3 regions of the Propioniciclava coleopterorum genome follow, and region 2 is predicted to be linked to each of the others. Evidence: riboswitches for the same ligand, from Rfam matches in the RefSeq annotation. Region 2 holds a riboswitch; each other region holds the start of a gene.
The links. A riboswitch is a leader RNA that binds a small molecule or an ion and turns the genes downstream of it on or off. The one in region 2 is predicted to bind cobalamin.

Region 1 (7,599 bases), 150 kb from region 2:
CGGGGGCGTCCCCTTCGGCGGAGGCGTCCCGTCCGGCGGAGACGTGTCCTTCGGCGCCGGCGGCGCGACCATTCCCACCGGGCCCGCCCCCGCGCTCAGGCGGACGGGGGCCGGGCGGAGCGGCCGACCCTCCCTGCGGGGGCCGTGCGGGGGCCGGGATCTGGCGTGTGGCCGCTCGTCGCGGCCGCCGCGGCCGGCCTGCTGCTGGGCGCCCTGGTCACCTGGGTCGCGCTGGTGCCGGGCGGCCTCGCCGCGCCGCCGCCGGCGTCCCCGAACCCGCGGCCGGCGTCCGCGCTGGTGACCGGGACCGGCGAGCGGGTCGGCTCGGTCGACCGCACGGCGCTGGAGTCGGGGGACGTGCTGGTCATCACGGTGCAGGCGCGGCCCGGGGCCAGCTACGAGTGCGTGCTGGTCATCGGGGACGGCTCCCGCGTCAGCGGGGGCGTGTGGACGCTGGGGGACTACGGTCCGGGGTCGGCGATCTGGGTCGTCCCCACGGGCGGCGCCACCGTGCGCGGCGTCGAACTGGTGGCCCCCTCCGGAACGGTGTGGTCGCGCGCCGAGCTCTGAGGCGGTCCTTCCGGTGCGGCCGGCCGTGGCCGGCTCAGAGCTCGCGCCAGCCCACGGCGTCCGGGCGGGAACCCGAAGCGGCGAACTGGCGGACGGCGCGCTCGGCGTCCGCGGCGGGGACGACGGTGTCCGCGGGGAGCGTGATGTCCTGCCCGGCCGGGTCGGGGAAGTGACGCGACGGCCCGTCGCGGTCGGGACCGACCGATTGCAGCCCCGGGTGCCCGGGCCCGGCGAACCAGTGCAGCACGGCGTCCTCGCCGTTGAAGGCGGCCGTCAGCAGCGGGTAGGCCGGCGGCGAGGCCGAGATCTCGTAGTGGTCGGCGCTTCCGCGGCCGGCCAGCAACGCGTCCAGCGCGGCGGCGTCCGGCACGTGGTGGTAGCCGGCCAGGTCGAAGACGTCGAGCGGGCGTCCATCCTCGTGCCGCGCCGGCTCGCCGGCCCGATGCCCGCCGTGAGGCTGCACCGACCCTCGCCCCGCCGCCTGGATCCCCAGGTGCCCCGACTCCGTCGTGGCGGGGTGCGGTGACTGCGCGGTCGCGACGGGGTGGGACGCCGGGTCGGCGACGTTGCCCACCATCGTGACGGGGCCGGGCGGGGACCACCACGCGCTGCGGGGCCGCGCCTGCGCAGGCGGCTCCGCGGTCAGGCGGGCGCCGTCCGGCAGCAGGGTCGGGACCTGCTGCTGGCAGTAGATGCACGTCCCGAACGGATTGTTGTGGTGGATCGTGCCGCCCGAGGACGCCGCCGCGCGCACCTGGAGCGCGGCCTTCCCCTCGATGTGTCCGGCGGCGACATAGCGGGCTTCGGGTGGGGTCTGGTCCATGACGGGCCTCCTGCCTCGGGACTGCGACGCTACGGCACCCGTCCCCGGGGCGGCCAGCCCGCGGCCGGCCGATGCCTGGGCGCGCGGCGGGCACGGGCTGTTCGAGCGGGTCACCAACCTGGTGCGGGTGCACGCGCCGGGCGCGGCCATCGCGTTCAACGCCACGCCCGAGGACACCTGGGAGGCGGCCGCCCGCTGGGTATGGTGACGCCGCGGCTGGGCGGGTTCCCGGTGGGCGGACGCCGCAGCGAAGTGAGCGGACGCCGCGGCGCCGGTCAGGCCCGCGGAAGCACCGTGTAGACCAGCCGCGCGAACTGGCCGACCCTGGTCGCCGACTCCAGCCGCAGCCGGTCGGACTCCACGCGCCGCGGCAGCAGCGGGGCGCCGCCCGCCAGGGCGACCGGCGCAACCGAGATCGCGATCTCGTCCAGGGCGTCCGCGTCGAGGAACTGCCCGGCGAGGTCCCCGCCCCCGACGACCCAGATGTCCCGGTCGCCGGCCGCCTCCCGGATCGCCGGCAGCGCGTCGCTCACCGGGCCGGACACGAACCGGATGTCGGTGCCCCGCGGGACGGGCAACGTCCGGGACGTGAAGACGAAGCACGGACGCTCGCCGTGGAACTCGGCCCAGCGCTCCGGGTGGGCGAGGATGTCGGACTCCTCCAGCACCCACTCGTAGGTGGTCGAGCCCTCGACCATGACGCCGGGGTCCGCGGGGAACAGGCCCTCGTCGGGCTGGGTGCCGTTCTCGACCGCGAAGAGCCAGGCCAGCGAGTTGTCCTCGTCGGCGATGAAGCCGTTGAGGGTGGTGGCGGTGTCGAAGATGATGCGTCCCATGCGTCCGACGCTGTCACACGCGGCTTCCCCGCGCCAGAGCGTCAGGGGAGCTCGAGCCCGACGACCTCGCCGATGACCGTCAGCGCCGGCGGCCGGACGCCCGCGGCGTCCGCGAGCGCGGGCAGCGACCCCAGCGTCCCGCGGACCACCGTCTGGCCGGGGAGCCCCGCGTCGGCGACGATCGCGGCCGGGGTGTCGGCGGCCATCCCGCGCGCGATCAGCCCGGCGCTGATCGCGGGCAGCGCCTTGACGCCCATCAGGATGACCAGCGTCCCGGCGAAGCGGGCCAGGGCGTCCCAGTCGACCGTCGAGGCGGGGTGATCGGGTCCGACGTGCCCGGTCACGACCGTGAACTGCTGCGTGATGCCGCGGTGCGTGACGGGGATGCCCGCGAGTTCGGGCCCCGCGATCGCCGACGACACCCCTGGGATGACGCGCACCGGGATGCCCGCCGCGGCGCACGCCAGCCACTCCTCGCTGCCGCGCCCGAACACGAACGGGTCACCGCCCTTAAAGCGCACGACGGTCGCGCCGGTGCGGGCGTGCTCCACGAGCAGGTCGTTGATGCGGTCCTGCGCGGTCTGAGCGCCGCGCGGGAACTTCGCCACGTCGATCAGCGTCGCGCCCGGGCGGCACTCTTCGAGGCAGGCCGCCGGGGCGAGGTGGTCGTACAGCACGACATCGGCCTCGCGCAGCGCCCGCAGCCCGCCGACGGTGAGCAGATCGGGATCCCCGGGCCGCCGCCGACCAGCACGACCTGGCCGACGCGCATAGGCGTCGCCGTGGGGGGAGCGGTGCGGCCGTCCGCCGCGGGATGGTTCTGGACCGGGGCATGAAGCGCCACGGAGCCTCCTCAGGTTTCCTCGCCCGAATGCGTAGCTCGGCAGCGGGGCGAGTTCCTGACTCACGGCCCTGGTGGGGGCCGCTCACAGTGGCGGGACCGTCCCGGAATCGCTGTCGCTCACCGGAGTTCCTCAGCACGTCGCTGCGGGCGTCAGTATGGCACACTCGCCCCCGACTCCCCGGGCCGAAAGGACGCCGACGCCATGCGCCTCCCCCTCGCCACCGCGGCCGGACTGCTGCTGGGCTGGCTGGCCGACCGGGCGCTCGGCGACCCCCGCCGGTTCCATCCCGTCGCCGGCTTCGGGCGCGCCGCCGGGATGCTGGAGGAGCGCTGGTACGCCGACTCCCGCGTCCGGGGTGCCGCGCACGAGGCCGTCCTCGTCGGGGGCGCGGTGGCCCTGGGCGTCGTCGCCGAGCGCTGCGTGCGCGAGCGACCGCTGCTGCGCGCCGCGCTGACCGGGGTGGCGACCTGGGCCGTGCTGGGTGGGCGCTCGCTCGCGGCCGAGGCCGAGGCGATCGCGGACGCCCTCGCGGCCGACGACATCACCGCCGCGCGCGGGCGCGTCCGGAACCTGGTCAGCCGCGACCCGGCGACCCTGGACGCCGCCGGCATCGCCCGCGCGACGGTTGAGTCGGTCGCCGAGAACACCTCCGACGCGGTGGTGGCGCCGCTGTTCTGGGGCGCGGTCGCCGGCGTCCCGGGGCTGCTGGGCTACCGCGCGATCAACACCCTCGACGCGATGGTCGGCTACCGCAACGCGCGCTACGAGCGCTTCGGGTGGGCCGCCGCGCGCGTCGACGACGTGGCCAACTGGGTGCCGGCGCGGTTGGCCGGCGCGCTGGCGGTGGCGTGCGCGCCGCTGGTGGGCGGGAGCCGCGCCGCCGCCGTGAGGGCGGTGCGGGAGCAGGCGTCCGCGCATCCGAGCCCCAACGCCGGCGTGGTCGAGGCCGCCTTCGCGGGGCCCTGGGGGTGCGACTGGGGGGACGCAACGTCTACGGGGGCGTCGTCGAGGACCGCGGCGAACTCGGCTACGGCGACCCGCCGACCCCGGAGGACGTGCCGCGCGCCACCCGGCTGGCGGGCGCGGTGTCCGCCGGCGCGCTCGCCGCCACGGTGCTCGGACGCCTCGCGCCGGCGCTGTGGCCGCGGCACCGGCCGCGCTGAGGAAGGCGATTTCCCCGGCGGGATCTGCCCCGCCACAAGGCATTCGGGGATCCATCGCGGTTTCTCAGGATTCTTTCAGGGTGGTTGTGAGTCCCTTCCGACTTATCCACAGAAATCGTGGAAATGCGGCGGTTGTCCACATTCGAATGGTGGACAACTGGCGCGAAAGGGGCGGCGTTCCTTAGAGTCGGGCTCGTCCCACACCCCCGGACGACGAGGACCCACCCCCATGGATGCTCACCCTTCGCCACCTTCGCGACCCCTCGTGAGGCTGCGCCGCAGCCCCGCCTGGCTGGCCTTCGGCGTGGTGGCCGTGTGCCTGGGCGGATTGTTGTCCGCATTCGTGTATCTGAATGCGGTCGAATCCCAGCCGGTTCTTCGGGTGAATCGCACCGTGTACCGGGGCGAGGTGTTGGCGGCCGCCGATCTCGATGTTGTGCAGGTGGGATCGGGCCTCGACCTGCGCACCGTGCCCGATCGCCGCATCGGGGAAGTGGTCGGCCAGGCGGCCATCACCGACATTCCCGCCGGGTCGCTGCTGATCGACGGAACGTGGGGTGCGGCCGCCCAGCCGACCGGCGTGGCACGCGTGGGCGTCCGGCTGAGCCCGGGCCGGTTCCCGGGCGGAGACCTGCGGCCGGGCACGCCGTTCCTGATGGTGGCGTTGCCCGAGGCGGCCGCCGCGCCCGCCGACCTGCCGGCCAGCGTTGCGGCGACGCTGGTCGCGGCCCCGGCGGCGCAGCCGGACGGCTCGCTGGCCTTCGACCTGTACGTGCCCACCGAGCAGGCCGAACTCGTCAGCCGATTGGCCGCCGCCGACCGGATCTCGCTGGTCCAGCAGGGGAGCAACCGGTGAGCGCCGTGGTCCTGGCCGGGGCCAGCGGTGCGCCCGGCGTGACCACCACAGCGCTCGGCCTCACGCTCGCCTGGCCCGGCGACTGCCTCCTCGTGGACGCCGATCGCTCGGCGCCGCAGACGCTGCTCGCGGGCTACCTGCAGGGTCAGGCGGCGACGGCCGGGCTGGAGGCGGTGCTGCAGGCGCACCGGGAACGGACGCCGCTGGCGGAGGCCCTCGACGGGGCGATTCGCCCGATCCCCGGGCCCCCGGGCGACGCGGGACGTCGCGGCTTCCTCCCAGGGTTCAGCCACCTCGGCGCCGTGGACCTGTTCGACCAGGCGTGGCAGCCACTGCTCGCCGAGTTCGCGGCCCAGGACCGCGACGTCGTCATCGACGCCGGACGCACCGGCCACCGCGGCCTGCCCGAGGCCCTGCTGCGGGACGCCGGGCTGGTCGCGCTGGTGTGCCGGACGTCGCTGATCGGGTTGGCGGGCGCCCGGCTCCACCTCGCGGCGCTGCTCGACCACGGGCCCCTCGACCGGGTCGGCCTGATCCTCGTGGGGCCCGGGCGTCCGTACCCGGCGGCCGAAGTGGCCGAGCAGTTCGGCGTCCCGGTGCTGGCGGAGATCGCCTGGGACCCGGCCTCGGCCGACGACCTGCACGCCGGCCACGCGTCCATGGGTAGACGTTGGCCCCGCGGTGCGCTCGCGCGCTCGTTTGCACGGGCGGCCACCCGCCTGCACGCGGCGACCCGGCGCGAGGAAGTCCGGGTGGCGCCATGACCGAGACCGGGATGCGCAGGCTCGCCGACGTGCCGCTGCTGCAGGCGGTCCCCGCCTTCACCGTCTCCCTCGCCGAGGCCCGACGGGTGGTCGCGCCGCTGCCCGCGGACGAGGTTGATTGGGGCCTCGTCGTCGCCCTGCGGCGCCGGGCGTCGGACCAGGTGGCAGAGGCGGCCCTCGAGCACGCCGAGCGCACGGGCGTGCCGCTCGGCGACGCCGACCGCCGGCTGATGGCCCGCTCGGTGCTGCGGGAGGTCGTCCGCGGGCACGCCGAGGAGCGCAGCAGGCTCGGCGATCTCTGGACGGTCGACCGCGAGCAGCGCTACGCGAGCGCCCTGGAGGACGCCATCTTCGGGTTCGGGCGCATGCAGCCCCTGTTCGAGCTCGCGGGCGCCGAGAACATCGAGATCCACGGCCACGACAGCGTGGTCGCACAGTACGGCGACGGCCACCGCGAGGCGCTGCCGCCCGTCGCGGACAGCGACGAGGAACTCGTGGAGGCGGTGCGCTTCCTCGGCGAGTCGGTGAGCCCGCCGCGTCCGTTCGACGACGCCCACCCGACGATGACGCTCGCCCTGGGCGACTCGCACCGCCTGCACGCGATCGGCTTCGGCCTGTCGTACCGGCCCTCGATCACGATCCGCCAGCACATCCTGACCTCGATCACCCTGCCCGAACTCGTGGACGGCGGCATGCTGCCCGATGAGGTGGGCCGCCTGCTCCACGCCGCGGTGCTGGGGCGCAAGTCGATCGTGATCGCCGGCGACCAGGGCGCGGGCAAGACCACCCTGCTGCGGGCCCTGATCGCCTCGATCCCCGAGAACGAGCGCTTCGGCACCCTCGAGACCGACTACGAACTCCTCACCCACCTGCAGCCCGGCCGGCGCAACATCCTGGCCCTGCAGGCGCGCGTCGGGCTCGGGGAGGTCGCCGACGGGCGGCACCTCGGCGAGTTCAGCGTCGCGGAGCTCATCCCCGAGGCGCTGCGGCAGAACCTGTCGCGCCTCATCGTCGGCGAGGTGCGCGGCGCGGAGGCGGGCGCGATGTTCGAAGCGATGCAGTCCGGAGCCGGAACGATGAGCACGACCCACTCGCATTCCGCGGACTCCACGATCGACCGGCTGGCCGCGCGCGTCGCCCAGGGCGGCGTCCTGACGGTGGGGGAGGCGTACCGCCAGATCGCGCACCACGTCGCGCTGATCGTCCACGTCCGGCTGCAGGACGACACCTGGCGCGGTGGTGTCCGCACCCGCGCGGTGTCCGAGGTCGTGGCCCTGACCGGCGCCCTGGAGAACGACCGCCCGGTCACGCACCGTGTCTACGACGCCGATCTGGCGCCGACCCTCAACGCGGAGACCCGGCTCTGGGCCGATCTGGAGCCATTCTGGGCCGACTGGAGGGGTCGATGATCCCCCTCGGCGTGCTGGGAGTCTGCCTCGCCGTGGCCGGGGCGGTCGTGCTGGCCGCCGTCGCCGCGGGGGTGCTGGTGCAGACGCCGGCGTCCCCATCATCCACAGGTCTGTGGACGAAGACTGTGGACAACGTCCGCGCCGTGCCGCGGCGCACCTGGGTGCTGCTCCTTCTCGCGGCCGTGTCGGCCGTCGCGGTCACCCTGTGGACCGGGTGGCCGATCATGCTCCTGATCGTCCCCGTCGCCGTGGTCGGCATCCCCGAACTGCTGCGTTCGCCGCCTCCCCGCGAGCTGGAGCTGCTCGAGGCCCTCGATCGCTGGGTGCGGGGGC
Region 2 (7,599 bases):
CGACCCCGCCGACTACCCGGCGGCCGTCGCCGCCTGGCACGCCGCCCGGGTGGCGGCGTACGCGTCCGTGCTGCGCGCCCGGGGCGGCTCGGCGGCGTTCCTGGTGTGGGGCGACCCGTCGCTGTACGACTCCTCGATCCGGATCGTCGCGGCGCTGGCGGCCGAGCTGGGCGTGGACTTCGAGGTGATCCCGGGCATCAGCGCGCCGCAGCTTCTGGCCGCCCGGCACCGCATCGTGCTGCACCCGGTCGGGGCGCCGGTGCACGTCACCACCGGGCGGCGGCTGCCCGAGGCGCTGGCGTCGGGGCAGACGAACATCGTGATCATGCTGCTGTCCCGGCTGCCCTTGGACGGCCTGGCCGACTGGACCATCTGGTGGGGCGCCAACCTCGGCACCCCGTCGGAGGCGCTGGTGTCGGGGCGCGTCGCGGACGTGGTGCCCGCCATCGAGGCGGCCCGGGCCGCGGCGAAGGAGGCCGCCGGCTGGGTGATGGACCTGGCGCTGCTGCGCGCACCCGAGGCGTCCTCGTGAGCGGGGAGCCGCCAGCACCGGGCGTTCGGGTGTTGTTGCTGGGCGGCACAGGCGAGGCACGGGCGCTGGCGGCGGCGCTGGTGGAGGCCGGGATCGACGTCACCTCCTCGCTCGCCGGCCGGGTCGCCCGGCCGCGTCTGCCGGTGGGTGCGGTGCGGATCGGCGGCTTCGGCGGGGTGCCCGGGTTGCGCGCCGCGCTGGCCGGGTTCGACCTGGTCGTCGACGCCACCCACCCGTTCGCGCGCGGGATGTCCGCCAACGCGGCGGCCGCGTGCGCCGCCCAGGGGGTCCCGCTGCTGCGGCTGGAGCGTCCGGGCTGGGAGCCGCGTCCGGGCTGGCGCTACGCCGACGGCCACGAGGAGGCCGCCCGGATGGCCGCATCGCTGGGGGCGCGTCCCTTCGTCACCGTCGGACGCCAGGAACTCGCCCGGTTCGTGCCCGCCCTCCGCGCTTCGGCCGTGCTGGCGCGCGTGGTGGACGCCCCCGACCTGGAGTTGCCTGCGTCCTGGCGGCTGGTCACGTCGCGGGGCCCCTACACGCTGGAGGGCGAGCTGGCCCTGATGCGCGAGCACGCCGCCGACGTCCTGATCACCAAGGACTCCGGCGGCGACTTCACCCGCCCCAAGCTGGACGCCGCCGACGCGCTGGGCGTCCCGGTCGTCGTGGTGCGGCGTCCCGACCACGGAGACGGCGTGGAGACCGTGACGTCACCGGCGGACGCGCTCGCGTGGGTCCTGCGCCGGAGGGGCTGAGTCGCACGTCACCCACAGATCTCTAGAGGCCCCTTGTTGCGACATCCAGGGTAGGATAGACACGCTGCATGAAGCCGCAGAAGTACCGGGACGTCGTCGCGGTGCTGCGCGCGCAGGGCTGGGTGCTGCTGCGGACGGCCAAGGGCTCGCACGAGGTGTGGGGGCTCCCCGACGGCTCGGTGCGAACGGGTCGTGCCCCATCACCGGCAGGTGTCCGCCGGCGTGGTGCGCCAGATCGCAGCGCACCTGACTCAGGTGCCGGATGAATGGCTGTGAGAAGAGGGAGACGCTGATGACGACCTACGACGTCACCGCCACGCGCGAAGGCCGGTGGTGGGTGCTGACCGTCCCGGAACTGGGGATCGCCGCCCAGGTGCACCGACTGGACGAGGCGGACGAGGTGTCGCGGTCCGTCGTGGCCGCCTACCTCGACATCTGCGAGAGCGACGTGGCGGTCGACGTCTCCGTGCTGCTCCCCGAGACGACCGCCACCCTTCTGGCCGAGGCTGCCCGCGACGAGGACGCCGCCCGCTCCGCCCTCGCCGACGCGGGCGCCAAGCGCCGCTCCGCGGTGGTCTCCCTGCTCGAATCCGGCATGACCCAGCGCGAAGCCGCCCGGGTGCTCGGGCTGTCCCCGCAGCGGATCAATCAGCTGGTCAGCCGGCCCTAGTCACTCACCACTCGATGCCGCGTTGGCCCTTCTGGCCGGCGTCCATCGGGTGCTTGAGCTTGGTCATCTCGGTGGCCAGGTCGGCGGCCTCGATCAGCGCGGGGTGCGCGCGGCGTCCGGTGATCACCACGTGCTGGAAGCCAGGGCGCTCGCGCAGGGTCGACACCACGTCGTCGACCGAAACCCAACCCCACTCCATCGGGTAGGTGAACTCGTCCAGGATGAGCAGGTCGTGGGTCTGCGCGGCGAGCCGACGCTTGATCTCCTCCCAGCCCTGGGCGGCGGCCTCGGCGTGGTCGTCGGCGTCGCCGGACTTGCGCGTCCAGGACCACCCGGACCCCATCTTGTGCCACTCGACGGGTCCGCCCTCGCCGGTCTGGGCGTGCAGTTCGCCGAGGCGCTCCAGAACGGTCTGCTCGCCGATGCGCCACTTGGCGGACTTCACGAACTGGAACACCCCGATGCTCCAGCCCTGGTTCCAGCCCCGCAGCGCCAGCCCGAACGCGGCGGTGGATTTGCCCTTGCCGTCGCCGGTGTGGACCGCGAGCAGCGGCCGGTTGCGGCGCTGTCGGGTGGTGAGCCCGTCGTCGGGCACGGTCGTCGGCTGTCCCTGCGGCATCAGGCCGCTCCCTTCGTGCGGTTCGTGACGCGGCGGGACGCGGGGCGCGCGCCGGAGGCTGGTGACCCTGGTGTGGGGCCGAACGCGGCGTCGTGGCCGGGTGCGGCGTCGCGCCAGGCGTGGACGGCGCCGGTCAGCGCCTGGGCGCTCACCTCGTCGACGCCGACGTGCTCCGCGTTCAGCGCCGCGGCCAGCGTGCGGGCCAGTCCGAGCCGCAGCGGCCCCGATTCGCTGTCGATCACCACCGCGCTGACGCCCAGTCGGGCGATCCCGGACGCCGCCCGCCCGGCCCGCGCGAGGGCGTCCGGGCCGGCGTTGGCGCGGCCGTCGGTGACGACCACGAGCAGCGGACGCGTCCGCGGGTCCCGGACGCGCTCGCGCAGGATCACCCGCGCCGCCTCCTCCAGCCCCTCGGCCAGCGGTGTCCGGCCGCCGGCGGGCAGGTCCTCCAGCCGGGACGCGGCGATGTCGATCGAACCCGTGGGCGGCAGCGCCACCTCGGCGCCGGAGCGCCGGAACGTGACCAGCCCGACGCGGTCCCGGCGGCGGTAGGCGTCCAGCAGCAGCGACAGGATCGCGGTCTTCACCGCGGTCATCCGGCGCCGGGCGGCCATCGAGCCAGAGGCGTCCACGCAGAACAGGATGAGGTTCGCCTCGCGGCCCTCCCGGGCGGCGACGCGCAGGTCGGACGCCTCCAGCCGCACCCGGCCGCCGTCCGCGCGGCGCGCGCCCTGGTGCCGGGCGGCCGCGATCAGCGTCTCGACGAGGTGCAGCGATCCCGCCCCGGACGCCGCGGGCTCGGCCCCGATCCGGCGGCCCTGGGTCGAGAGCGCGCGGCTGCGGCGTCCCGCGCTGCCGGCGCCCATCCCGCGGACCGCGAACAGCCGGGGCGGTAGGGCGCGGCCGCGGTGACCGTCCTGTCCGGTCCGGCGTCGGCGGGGGCGTCCAGCGGCGGCGGGTCGAGGTCCTCGGGCGGGGCGGAGCCCTGGGGATCGGTCGCCGGCTGCGGGGCGTCGGAGCGTCCGGTCGGGTCGGAACCCTCGGGTGCGTCGGGGCGCCCGGGGGCGTCGGTCGCAGGCTCGCCGGACCCGTCGGTGTCATCGGCGGCCTCCTGACCGGGATCGTCCGGGCCGGGGTCGTCCGGGCCGGGGTCGTCCGGGCCGTCGGGCTCGGGCGGCAGGTCGTCGGGGTCGGGCTCGGGCTCGTCGTCGCCCAGGAGTCGGTCGAGCAGGTCCTCGTCGAGGCCGGGGGCGTCGAACGGGTTGCGGCGCCGGCGGTGCGGCAGGGCGAGCAGCGCGGCCTGCCGGATGTCGGCGCGCGTCACGGTGCCGCGTCCGGACCAGGCGGCGTGCGCGACCGCGGCGCGGGCTGTGACGATGTCGGCGCGCAGGCCGTCCACCTCGAAGCCGGCGCACACCCGGGCGATCGCGGCGAGCGCCGCCCCGCTGAGCGCCACCGAGCCGATTCGGGCGCGGGCGTCCCCGATCCGGGCGCTCAGTGCGGCGTCCTGCGGCGCGAACCGGGCGGCGAAGGCGGCGGGGCCGGCGTCGAAGGCGAGCCGGCGGCGCACCACCTCGACCCGGTGCCCCGGATCGCGCGGCGCGGCGACCTCCACCGTGAGCCCGAACCGGTCCAGCAGCTGCGGACGCAGTTCGCCCTCCTCGGGGTTCATCGTGCCGATCAGGACGAAGCGGGCGGCGTGCTCGACCGAGATGCCGTCGCGCTCGATGGTGGCGCGTCCCATCGCGGCGGCGTCCAGCAGGAGGTCGACCAGGTGGTCGTGCAGCAGGTTCACCTCGTCGACGTAGAGGATGCCGCGGTGCGCCCGGGCGAGCAGCCCCGGCTCGAACGTCACCCGCCCCGCCGACAGGGCGCTCTGCAGGTGGATCGACCCGAGCACGCGATCCTCGGTGGCGCCGACGGGCAACTCCACCAGCCGCACGGGCCGGGTGCGTCGCGCGCGTCCCGCGGCCGGCCATTCCGCGACGGGGTGGTCGTCGGACGCCGCCCCGCCGTGGTCGTCGCGTGCCGCCCCGGGACGCACGCCCGGGCCGGGCGACGGCGTGGCGGCGGGCACGTCGGGCGACGTGGCGGTGGGGTCGTCGGGGTCGATCGAGAACCGGTCCCCTTCGAAGACGTCGACGGGGGGCAGCACCGCGGCGAGCGCGCGGACGGCGGTGGACTTGGCGGTCCCCTTCTCGCCGCGGATCAGCACACCGCCGATCTCCGGGGAGATGGTGGACAACACCAGGGCCAGGCCCATGTCGTCGAGGTCGTCGGCCTCGCAGCCGACGATGGCCGAAAAGGGGTACTGCAGTGGCATGTGAGGCTCCCGCTCTGTCGCCAACCGGTCGGTCGTGGCGCGAGGCCGGTCTTCGGACTTGGCCGAGTCCCCTCCCGGGGCTCGGTTCACCGCAGCGGGCCTGTGCCGGAATCTCACCGGCTTCCCAGATTCTCCCCGTCGCGCGCGCTTCGCCGTCTCCGACGAACGTCACTTCGGGGCACCTCGTGCCGCCGCCCACGATAGCGTGGTGACCCGTGTTGAACCGCGTCGATCCCACCCGCCGGTTGACCGTGGTCGGGATCGGCGCGGACGGTCTCGCCGGGCTCCCCGCCGCGTCCCGCGCCCTCATCGAGGACGCCGATGTGCTGCTGGGCGCCCCCCGGCAACTCGCGCTCGTCCCGGAGGCCGCCGACCAGCGCCGCCTCACGTGGCCCTCCCCGCTGAAGGCGGGCCTGCCTGGCCTGCTGGCGAAGCTGCCGCAGGGCGACGTGGTGGCCGTCGCGTCGGGCGACCCGCTGGTGTCCGGCATCGGCGCGACCCTGGTCGAACTCCTCGGGGCGGACGCCGTCCGCATCGTGCCCGCCGTCTCCTCGGTGGCGCTCGCCCGCGCCGAACTGGGCTGGTCGGCCGCGGACACCGCCGTCGTCAGCCTCGTCGGGCGTCCGATCGGCCTGCTGGCCCGCGAACTCGCGCCCGGACGCCGCGTGCTCGCCCTGTCCGCGGACGAGACGACCCCGGCCGCCGTCGCCGCCCTGCTCGTGGGCGCGGGCTACGGGGCGAGCCGGCTGCACGTCCTGGGCGACCTCGGCTCGGCCGCCGCGTCCCGGATCGACGGGATCGCCGACGCCTGGTCGGCCCGCTCGCCGCGGCTGAACGTGGTGGGCATCGAGGTCGTCGGGCCGCACCGCCTGGGCTGGACGCCCGGTCTGCCCGACACGGCCTACGCCCACGACGGCCAACTGACCAAGCGCGACCTGCGCGCCTCGGCCCTGGCGCGGCTGGCGCCCACGCCCGGCGGGCTGCTGTGGGACGTCGGCGCCGGCGCCGGTTCCGTCGGCATCGAGTGGTTGCGCGCGCACCCGACGTGCCGGGCGATCGCGATCGAGTCCAACCCGGAGCGGGCCACACGGATCATGCGCAACGCCACCACGCTCGGCGTGCCGGGGCTGCGCGTGGTGCGCGGGGCTGCGCCCGAGGCGCTCGCCGGGCTCCCCGAGCCGGACGCGATCTTCGTCGGTGGCGGCGCGAGCGTCCCGGGTGTGCTCGACACCTGCCTGGCCGCACTGCGTCCCGGCGGGCGGCTGGTCGTCCACGGCGTCACGCTGGAGACCGAGATGCGGCTCGCCGGCCTGTTCGCCGAGCGCGGGGGCGAACTGACCCGCATCGGCATCGAGGTCGCCGCACCGCTGGGCTCCTTCACCGGCTGGACCCCCGCCCGCTGCGTCACCCAGTGGGCCTGGACCAAGCCCGCCTGAGCCGTTCCGGCTACCGGCGCTTGATGGTGCGGTCGCGGCGCGGGTCGTACAGGTAGGACTCCCCCGCCGAAGCCGGATCGAGCGTGCGGCCGACCATGATCAGCGCCGCCTGGCGCAGCCCGGCCGCCTCCACGGCGTCCGCGATGGTGGCGACTGTGCCCCGCAGGATCTGCTGCTCGGGCTGACTCACCCGGTGGGCGACGACGACCGGGCAGTCCGCCCCGACGTGCGGCGCCACCTCGGCCATCAGTTCCCGGGTGCGGGTGATCGCCAGGTGCAGCACGAGCGTGGCTCCGGTCGCGGCGAATGCGGCCAGGGCCTCCCCGCTCGGCATCGCGGTGGAGCGGGCCTGGGTGCGGGTGAGCACCACCGATTGGCCCAGCAGTGGCACGGTGAGTTCGCGTCCCACCGCGGCGGCCGCCGCCGCGTAGGCGGGGACGCCCGGCGTGACGTCCCAGGCGACGCCCGCGGCGTCCAGGCGACGGGCCTGCTCGTGGAGCGCGGAGTAGACCGACAGGTCGCCCGAAGCGAGCCGCACCACCGAGCGGCCCGCGCGGGCCGCGTCGACGATCCGGGCGGTGATCTGGTCCAGGTCGAGGTCCTGGGTGTCGATCAGCTCGGCGTCCGGGCTGACGTGCGCCAGGACGCCCGGGTCTAGGTAGGTGCCGGGGAACAGCACCACGTCCGCGGCCTCCAGCAGCCGGACCGCCCGAACGGTCAGCAGGTCGGCGGCCCCGGGTCCGGCGCCCACGAAGTGGACGCGCACCCCGGCCGCGTCCCCCCTGGGCTCCGGACGCGTCTGTTCGGGATTCACTGCGCCTCCTCGCCCGGGACGAAGCGCGGCGTCCACACCCCGGCGGGGCCGACGCGCGTCCCGGACGCCCCCACGATCACCAGGCACTTCATGTCGATCGACGCCGGCTCGAACGCGCCCAGCGTCGTCACGCGCAGCGACTCCTCCGCGCGGCCGACGTCGCGGCCCACGACCACCACCGTCTCCGGTGCGCGGTGCGCCAGCAGCACCTGGTGGGCGCGGGCGATCTGCTCGGTGCGCGAGCGGGACGCCGGGTTGTAGAGCGCCAGCACCAGGTCGGCCCGCGCGATGTGGACCAGCCGGTCCTCGATGACGGACCACGGCTTGAGCCGGTCCGAGAGCGACACCACGGCGAAGTCGCCGCCGATCGGGGCGCCCGCGCGGGCGGCGACGGCCTGTACCGCGCTGAGGCCGGGCAGCACCCGGATCGGGACGCCCGCGAACGCCGGGTCC
Region 3 (7,599 bases), 1.7 Mb from region 2:
GCGGCCGCGCCCGGCCCGATGGATGGTCCGCTGGGCCGCCCTGTGGGCGCTCCCGTCGCTGTGCGACGTCGTCGAGAACGCCTTCTCCCTGGCCATGCTCACCCAGCCCGGCGACTTCCCGGCCTGGTGGGCGGGCGCTCACGGGCTGGCCGCCCGGGCCAAGCTGGCCGCGACCGGGCTCGCGGTACTGTCCGGCCTCATCCTGACCACTATCGTGGCGGTGCGGCCCCGGCGGAGGGCCGCGCACGCCGACGAGAGCACCGATGTCGAGTTCCTACCATCGCCCTGAGTTGCGCGCGGACCTGCTCGCGGCCACCCGCGCGCTCGTCGAGGCCGAGGGCACCCACGCGGTCACCATCGCGCGTGTCGCGCGGGCGTGCGACGTGAGCGTCGCCGCCCCCTACCGGCACTTCGCCAACAAGGCCGCCCTGCTGGGCGCCGTCGCGGCCGACGGCTACGCGGCGCTCGGTTCTGAGATGGCGGCGGCTGCGGGGCGGGCAGGCAGCCCCGCCGACCGGCTCGTCGCGGCGGGTGTGGCCTACGTCGGCTTCGCGATCGCGCACCCGGACCTGTTCGCGCTGATGTTCGACCGCGACCTGCGCGACCCTCACCCGGCCGCGCACGCCGTGCTGGAGGGGCTCGCCGCCCTGATCGACAGCCAGGATCTGGCGGTGCCGCCCGAGGTGGCGCTGCGCGACGCCTGGGCGCTGGCGCACGGGCTCGCGACCCTGCGGATCGGCGGCATGGCCACCTTCACCCGGGACGACTCCCCCGCCCGGCTGGAGCGGGACCTGCGAGGCCTGCTCAGCGGCATCCTGCGATGAGCGGACGCGCCGACGCCGCCCGAAGCGGTGCTGCGGGCGGCGTCGGAGGCGGGCTCAGCCGGTGACCGAGCTGGAGAACAGGATGTCGACGGTGTAGACCAGCGTGTCGCCGGCCTCGATCGCCGGCGTCGCGTTGCCCTGGGGGTAGGCGTCGGCGGGCGGCGCGACGATGACGACGCGGGAGCCGATCGGCTTGCCGACCAGGCCCTTCTGCCAGCCGGGGATCAGCCGCGCGAGCTGGCCGGCCTCCGGCGCCTCGTACACGTCCTCGATCATCTGGCCGGTCTTCCACGACCAGGTGCGGTAGCGCACCATCACGTAGTCGGTGGCCGCGACCGGACGCTGCGCGCCGACGATGACGCTCTCGGCCACCAGGTTCGCCGGGGGCGTCGCGCCCGCGGGGATGCTGACGGTCGGCTTGCCGCCGTCCTCGCCCACCGTGACCGGGAGGCTCGGGCTCGCGGGCGTCCCGACGGCGGTCTTGGTCGAGACCGCGATCACGTCGACCAGGAAGACCAGCGAGTCCCCCACCTCGATCCCGGCGTCCGGGGAGCCGCCCGAGGCGTCGTACCCGTCGGCGCCGGGCATGCCGATCAGGACGCGCTCGCCCGGCTTCGCGCCGGTCAGCCCCTTGGTGAAGCCGGGGACGACCTGGTCGAGCGAGAACAGCCCGTGCGTCCCGCGCTGCCAGGAGGAGTCGAAGACCTCGCCCGTGCGGCCGTTGGTGCCCACGTAGTTGACCTCGACGATCGAGTCGCCCTCGGCAGCCGGCCCGTTGCCCTCGACGAGCACCGAGCGACGCGTCTGGTCGATCGCCCACGGGGAGGGCACCGTGACGGTGGGCGCCGCGCCGGCGTCGCCGGTCACCGTGATGCCGTCGAGCGACGTCGAGGGGGTGATCGGCGTCGGCGTGGCCGTCGGGGTCGGCGTCGCCGTCTCGGTCGGCGTCGCGGTCGCGGGGTCGGACGGGGTCGGGGAAGGCGAGGCGGCGGGTCCGCCGCACGCGGCGAGCGTCAGCGCGAGGGCGAGCCCGGCCACGGCGGCGAGGGCCGTCTTGGGAGATTTGTGCACCCCGTCATGCTACCGAGTCGCCCCACGCGGCAGCCGTTCCGGTTGCCCCGGCGGGTCCGGCTCCTCCAGCAGGCGCGCGATCAGCGCCCGCGCGTCGCCGGGGCTCACGCGGCGCAGCCACACGTTGTCGGGGTAGATGCTGACCACCGGGGCGTTGTTGCACGGGAACTGGCACAGGGTTCGCGTCACGAGCACGTCGTGGTCGTGGGCGCCGCGCGCCGTCAGTTCGTCGGCGACGGCGGCCGCGACGGCGTCGGAGCCCTGGGCCTTGCAGCGCACGCCCGCGCACAGCAGCAGGTGGTGCCGGAAGCCCGGCAACCCTTCCCACGCCTCGCTGCGCAGCGGCGCCTCCCGCCCGGTGACCGGACGCCAGCCGCGCGCGTCGGCGCCGGGGCGTCCGTCCCTCGGCCGCACCGCGGCCGGCCAGACCAGGACGGCCGGGGCGCCCGGCGACCCGCGCAGCCAGTCCCCGGCGACGCGGCGCAGCCACGACAGCGGCGCCGGGCCCTCGCCCGCGGCGACGCCGACCAGGCCGACCGGGCCGTCGAACCCGCTCAGCACGGACGCCAGCCCTGGCCCGTCGCCCTCCAGCGCCGCCCACGCTCCGGCGCCGGCCAGCGCGCGGGTCGCCGCCGCGGCGTCCTGGGTGAGGGCGACGCACACCACGGCGGCCCCGGCGGGCAGGGGGCCGTCAGGACGCCGCGTCATCGGCGAGCCCCTCCCACCGGAAGCCCGGACGCACGTCGGCCAGCACCCGCCCGAGGACGCCGAAGTGCCGCGCGATCAGGGTCGCGTCCAGAACCTGGCCGGCCGGCCCCTGCGCGACGATGCGGCCGGCGTCCATCACCCAGACGTCGTCGGCGTGCGCCAGGGCCAGGTCCAGATCGTGCAGCACGACGGCGGTCGTGAGCCCGGTGGCGCGCACCAGGCCGAGCAGCCCGATCTGGTGCGCCAGGTCGAGGTGGTTGGTGGGCTCGTCGAGCAGCAGGATCCGCGGCTGCTGCGCGAGCGCGCGCGCCAACTGCACCCGCTGCCGCTCCCCGCCCGAGAGCGTCGACCAGGCCTGCCCGGCGAGCCCGTCGACCCCGGTGTGGCGCATCGCGTCGAGCACGGCGGGGTCGTCGGCCAGGGAGCGCCAGCCGCCGGCGTGCGGGATCCGGCCCAGGGCCACGACGTCGCGCACCGTCAGCTCGACCGATGCGTTCGCGTTCTGCTCCATGACGGCGACGGCCCTGGCGACTGTGCGCCGCGGCAGCGCGGCCAGATCGTGCTCGCCGAGCCGGACGGTGCCGGCGGTCGGACGCCGCAGGCCGGCGAGCAGGTGCAGCAGGCTCGTCTTGCCCGACCCGTTGACCCCGACCAGGGCGGTGACGCGTCCGGGCGCCAGCTCCGCGGTGACGTCGTGCAGGATCGGGCGGCCGTCCACGCCCCAGGCCAGGTCGGCACAGCCCAGGGTGGCGGTGATCGGCGGCAGGCCGGCCTTCGGCCACCTCACGCGCGTGCCCGTCGGCGGAGGAGGTGGATCAGGACCGGGGTGCCGACGACGGCGGTGACGATCCCGATGGGGATCTCGCTGGACGTCAGCGAGCGGGCCGCCGTGTCGGACCAGATCAGCAGGATGGCCCCGGCCGCGGCGGACAGCGGCAGCAGGACGGCGTGCCGCGCCCCGACGAGGAACCGGACGATGTGGGGCACCGTCAGCCCCACGAAGCCGATCGGGCCGACGAACGCGACCGTGCCGGCGGCGGCCAGCGCCGTGCCGAGCATCAGCGTCCACCGGGCCCGGTTCACCGCGACGCCGAGCGACGCCGCCGCGGACTCGCCGAAGCTGAAGGCGTCCAGCGTGCGGGCGTGGCCGAGCGTGAGGGCGAGGACGGCGGCGGCCAGGACGAGCGTGATCGACGTCGTGGGCCAGCGCAGCCCGGCCATGGTCCCGAGCATCCACTCCATCGCCGAGCGGGCGGCAGTGTTGTGGCCGAAGACCATGATCATCAGCGAGGTGAGCGCCCCGCACAGCTGCCCCACGGCGACGCCGGCGAGGATGGTCCGGCTGGCGGGCAGGTCGCCGGAGCGGCCCCGCGCCAGGGCCAGGACGATCGCCAGGGCGGCCAGGGCCCCGGCGAACGAGGCCGCCATCATCAGCAGCGACTGCGGGGCGAGGACCCCGACGCCGAAGACCAGCACGAACACCGCCCCCACCGAGGCGCCGCTGGACACGCCGAGCAGGTAGGGGTCGGCGAGCTCGTTCCCGGTCAGGGACTGCAGCACCGCCCCGCACACCGCCAGCACGGCGCCGACGCAGGCGGCCCCCAGCACGCGCGGCGCCCGCAGCCGCCACACGATGTCGTCCTGCAGCGCCGTGACGCCCGCGCCCTCGATCAGGCGCAGCCGGCGGGCGATGACCGCGACGACGTCGGTCCACGGGACCTGCACCGAGCCGATGCCCAGCGCGATCACCATGGAGATCAGCAGCAGCACCGCCAGCCCGAGCGCGACCGGCGCGACGGGCGGCCGCCCGGCCGGGGGCGCCGGCCGGGGGCGGTGACGGGCGAGCGGTCGGACCCGCGCGTCGGCCACCATCTCAGGCGGGCAACCGCTCGAGCTGCTCCGCGAGGCTCCGCGCCCCGTCGATCAGCCCGACGCCGGGCGTGGACTGCGAGAAGGCCACCGTGACGATCCGGCCCTCGCGGACCGCGCGGAGGTTCTGCAGCACCGGGTCCGCCTGCAGGTGGGCCCGCTTCTGCTCGGCGGGGTCCCACGAGGCGTCGACCGTGACGATCACGTCCGGGTCGGCGGCGACGACCTGCTCCCACGAGACGCTCGCCCACGCCTTCGGCTGGTCGGCGAACACGTTGGTGGCGCCCACGGCGTCCAGGACGAGCGCGGGGCCGCCCCCGGCGCCGCCCACCGACGGCGCGGTGTCGCCGCCGTCCCACCACACGACGCGCAGACCGTCGCCGGCGCGGTCGGCGCGCAGGGACGCGAGCCGGGTGCGCTGGGCCTCGATCAGGGCGGTGGCCTCGGCGTCGCGGCCGAAGATGGCCCCGACCTCGCCGATGCCGGTCCAGACGTTCTCGAAGGTCGCCGCGGGGCGGTCGGCCACGTTCGGGCACCCGAACGGGTCGATGTAGGTGCCGATGCCGGACGCCGCGAGTTCCTCGCGTGACCCGACCCCCTTCTCGCCGAAGGCGCTGTTGTAGGACGCCAGCGCGAAGTCCGGGGTGGCCTGGAGGAACGCCTCGCGCGTGGGGTACTGCTCGGCGAGCACCGGCACCGTGGCGTAGGCGGCCTCGAGGTGCTCGGCGATCGCGTCGTCGAGGTAGGCCGTGCCCGCCAACTGGCCGGCGGCCCCCACCGAGAGCACCTCCTCGATGACCCCCTGGTTGAGCGCGACGGCGCGGGCGGGCGGCGCGTCCAGGGTCAGCGGCACGCCGCAGTTGGTGAGCGAGACGTGGAACGGGGCCTGCGACTCCGACGGCGACGAGCCCGGGGTGGCGTCCGGCGCGCCGGCGCAGCCGGTGAGGGCCAGCCCGGCGGCCAGGCCGAGGGCGACGAGACGGGTGATGGGTGATGAGGGACGCATGGGCGACTCCTTCGCGAACGGTCCTGACGCGGGACCGGAATGAACACGGACGCGTCCAGCCGGTCTTCGGACTCGGAATCACACGCCTCCGGCACCTTCCCGGGATCACTCCCAGTGGTGTCTTGCCGGAGGCATCATCCTCACCGCTGCGCGACAGTTCCGGACTCTCACCGGATTCCCACCCCTCGACGGATCGAGGGCGCTGGACGCCCTGAAGGTACCACGCGGCCGCACCCGGCCACGCCGGTCCCCCGGCGCCGGACGGCGCGGCGTTCGCCGGAACGCAAGCACCACGGGGTCGGACAGCGGAGGGCGGAGGAAGGGCCCCGACCCACGACCGTCAGGTCGGCGCCGCCGGGGCACCGGGGCTTGTCAGGCCCCGGACGCGGGGACGCCGGGTCCGGGCGGGGTGAAGCCGCCGAGCGCGCGGATCCGTGGCTCGTCCCGCAGGCGGTCCACCAGGGCGTGCAGGCCGGGCGGCTCGGGGTCGAAGGGGTCGTCCCACGCCATCTTGACGGTCTGCGGCGCCGCGGGCGTCGGCCCCGGCAGGTCGTGCACCGCGAAGCTCGCCCAGTCCACGGCGATGTCCCGCTCGCGGGACCGGGCGGCATCCAGCACGAGGCCGCGGGCGCGCGCCCGGGACGCCGACGGGGCCCGCGTCAGGGCCGCCGCGACGGCGGCCGGATCGGCGATCGGCTCCGCGCCGGACTGCAGCAGCGCAGCCAGCCCGCGGGGGCGTCCGGAGGCGTCGGCGCCGAGCTCGTGCCAGCGCAGGTCGAGGGCGTCGAGCCGCGGGTCGTCGGGGGCGATCCGGTGCCGCTCGGCCCACCCCCGGATCAGGCGGCGCTTGGCGCCCCACTCGGTGCCCTCGGTGCGGCCGGCGTCCAGGTCGTCCAGGAGCCGCGTCCAGGCGGCGTGGGCCGCCGCGCCCTCGGCGTCTCCGGACTCGGCCAGGGCGCGGGTGGCGTCGAGGTGGGCGCGCTGCAGCGCCCGGGCGGTCGTGGCTCCCCCGCCGGCGGCCGGGACGGCGGCGTCCGGGTCGACGGTCCAGGCCCGCAGCGCGGCGAGCGGGTCCGCGGGGCCCGGCGGGGGCGCGCCGCCCGCCTCGGCGCGCCGCAGCACGAGCTCGGTGGCGGCGACCGTCAGCCACATCACGGCGTCCAGGCTGGTGGTGTCGCCGGAGATGACGTGCAGCCGGCGGTAGCGCGCCGGGTCGGCGTGCGGCTCGTCGCGGGTGTTGATCAGGGGGCGGCTGCGGGTGGTCTGGTTGGACACCACGTCGCCGAGGAGGTCGCCGCGCTGCGACAGCGTGAACCGGCCGCGCCGCCAGTGCCCGGCGCCGCCGATGAGTTGGCGGCTCACCAGGAAGCCGATCAGCCAGTCCGCCAGCACCCGCGGGTCGGTGTCGCGGGCGACGAGGTAGTTCTCGTGGCTACCCCAGGTGTTGCCGTAGGAGTCGGTGTTGTTGCGGAACAGCCGGAACGTCACGTCGTGGCCCTCGTCGGCCTCGGCGGCCCGCGCCTGCGCCGCCAGGTCGACCAGGAGCGCGTCGCCGGCCCGCTGCGCGATCACCAGGTCGGCCGCCGACGTGCACTCAGGCGTGGCGTACTCCGGGTGCGACCCGATGTCGAGGTAGAGCCGGCCGCCGTTGCCCAGGAACGCGTTGGTCGAGGCGAACCGCGCCGCCAGGGGCGTGAAGAGCCGCGCCGCGGCCTCGTCGGAGGCCAGCCGCTTGCCGTCGGCGGTCGCCAGCAGCCCGTACTCGGTCTCGATCCCGACGATGCGGCGCATGGCCCGTCCTAGAGCTTGACGGCGTCCAGGAGGGCGCCGAGTTCGTCGCGGGTGACCTCGCGCAGTTCGCCCGGACGCAGCCGGCCCATCCGCACCGGCCCGATCTGGGTGCGCGAGAGCGCGGTGACGGGGTGGCCGACCTCCGCGAACATGCGCCGGACGATCCGGTTGCGGCCCTCGTGCAGCACCACGGTGACCATGGTGCGCCGGCCGGTCCCCGCGCCGAGCTTGACCAGGTCGGGTTTGACGGGGCCGTCCTCCAGCGTGATCCCGGACGCCAGCCTGCGGCGCGTGGCCTCGGTGAGGTCGCCCTCCACCTCGGCCACGTAG

Region 1: linked by a shared signal. The riboswitch ahead of cobA (uroporphyrinogen-III C-methyltransferase) and the one ahead of G7070_RS09060 (ATP-binding protein) in region 2 are both predicted to bind cobalamin.
Region 3: linked by a shared signal. The riboswitch ahead of G7070_RS17000 (ABC transporter substrate-binding protein) and the one ahead of G7070_RS09060 (ATP-binding protein) in region 2 are both predicted to bind cobalamin.

Annotation. Positions count from the first base shown of each region.
Region 1 is NZ_CP049865.1:1,740,671-1,748,269, forward strand. Features, by position in the region: gene G7070_RS08370 (hypothetical protein) at 166-570, shown strand; gene G7070_RS08375 (Imm1 family immunity protein) at 605-1,450, opposite strand; gene G7070_RS08380 (hypothetical protein) at 1,392-1,601, shown strand; gene G7070_RS08385 (dihydrofolate reductase family protein) at 1,669-2,229, opposite strand; partial or broken gene cobA (uroporphyrinogen-III C-methyltransferase) at 2,271-3,001, opposite strand; cobalamin riboswitch at 3,103-3,229, opposite strand; gene cbiB (adenosylcobinamide-phosphate synthase CbiB) at 3,276-5,093, shown strand; gene G7070_RS08405 (CpaE/TadZ family protein) at 5,090-5,857, shown strand; gene G7070_RS08410 (TadA family conjugal transfer-associated ATPase) at 5,854-7,266, shown strand; gene G7070_RS08415 (type II secretion system F family protein) at 7,263-7,599, shown strand, end outside.
Region 2 is NZ_CP049865.1:1,887,772-1,895,370, reverse strand. Features, by position in the region: gene cobF (precorrin-6A synthase (deacetylating)) at 1-532, shown strand, start outside; gene G7070_RS09080 (cobalt-precorrin-6A reductase) at 529-1,284, shown strand; gene G7070_RS09070 (helix-turn-helix domain-containing protein) at 1,577-1,954, shown strand; gene cobO (cob(I)yrinic acid a,c-diamide adenosyltransferase) at 1,959-2,573, opposite strand; gene G7070_RS17750 (vWA domain-containing protein) at 2,573-3,439, opposite strand; partial or broken gene G7070_RS09060 (ATP-binding protein) at 3,817-4,896, opposite strand; cobalamin riboswitch at 4,937-5,082, opposite strand; gene cbiE (precorrin-6y C5,15-methyltransferase (decarboxylating) subunit CbiE) at 5,112-6,332, shown strand; gene G7070_RS09050 (cobalt-precorrin-4/precorrin-4 C(11)-methyltransferase) at 6,343-7,146, opposite strand; gene G7070_RS09045 (precorrin-2 C(20)-methyltransferase) at 7,143-7,599, opposite strand, start outside.
Region 3 is NZ_CP049865.1:3,584,463-3,592,061, forward strand. Features, by position in the region: gene G7070_RS16970 (hypothetical protein) at 1-289, shown strand, start outside; gene G7070_RS16975 (TetR/AcrR family transcriptional regulator) at 264-824, shown strand; gene G7070_RS16980 (FKBP-type peptidyl-prolyl cis-trans isomerase) at 879-1,895, opposite strand; gene G7070_RS16985 ((2Fe-2S) ferredoxin domain-containing protein) at 1,905-2,603, opposite strand; gene G7070_RS16990 (ABC transporter ATP-binding protein) at 2,587-3,390, opposite strand; gene G7070_RS16995 (FecCD family ABC transporter permease) at 3,387-4,379, opposite strand; gene G7070_RS17000 (ABC transporter substrate-binding protein) at 4,477-5,478, opposite strand; cobalamin riboswitch at 5,519-5,700, opposite strand; gene G7070_RS17005 (proteasome accessory factor PafA2 family protein) at 5,851-7,269, opposite strand; gene G7070_RS17010 (pseudouridine synthase) at 7,278-7,599, opposite strand, start outside.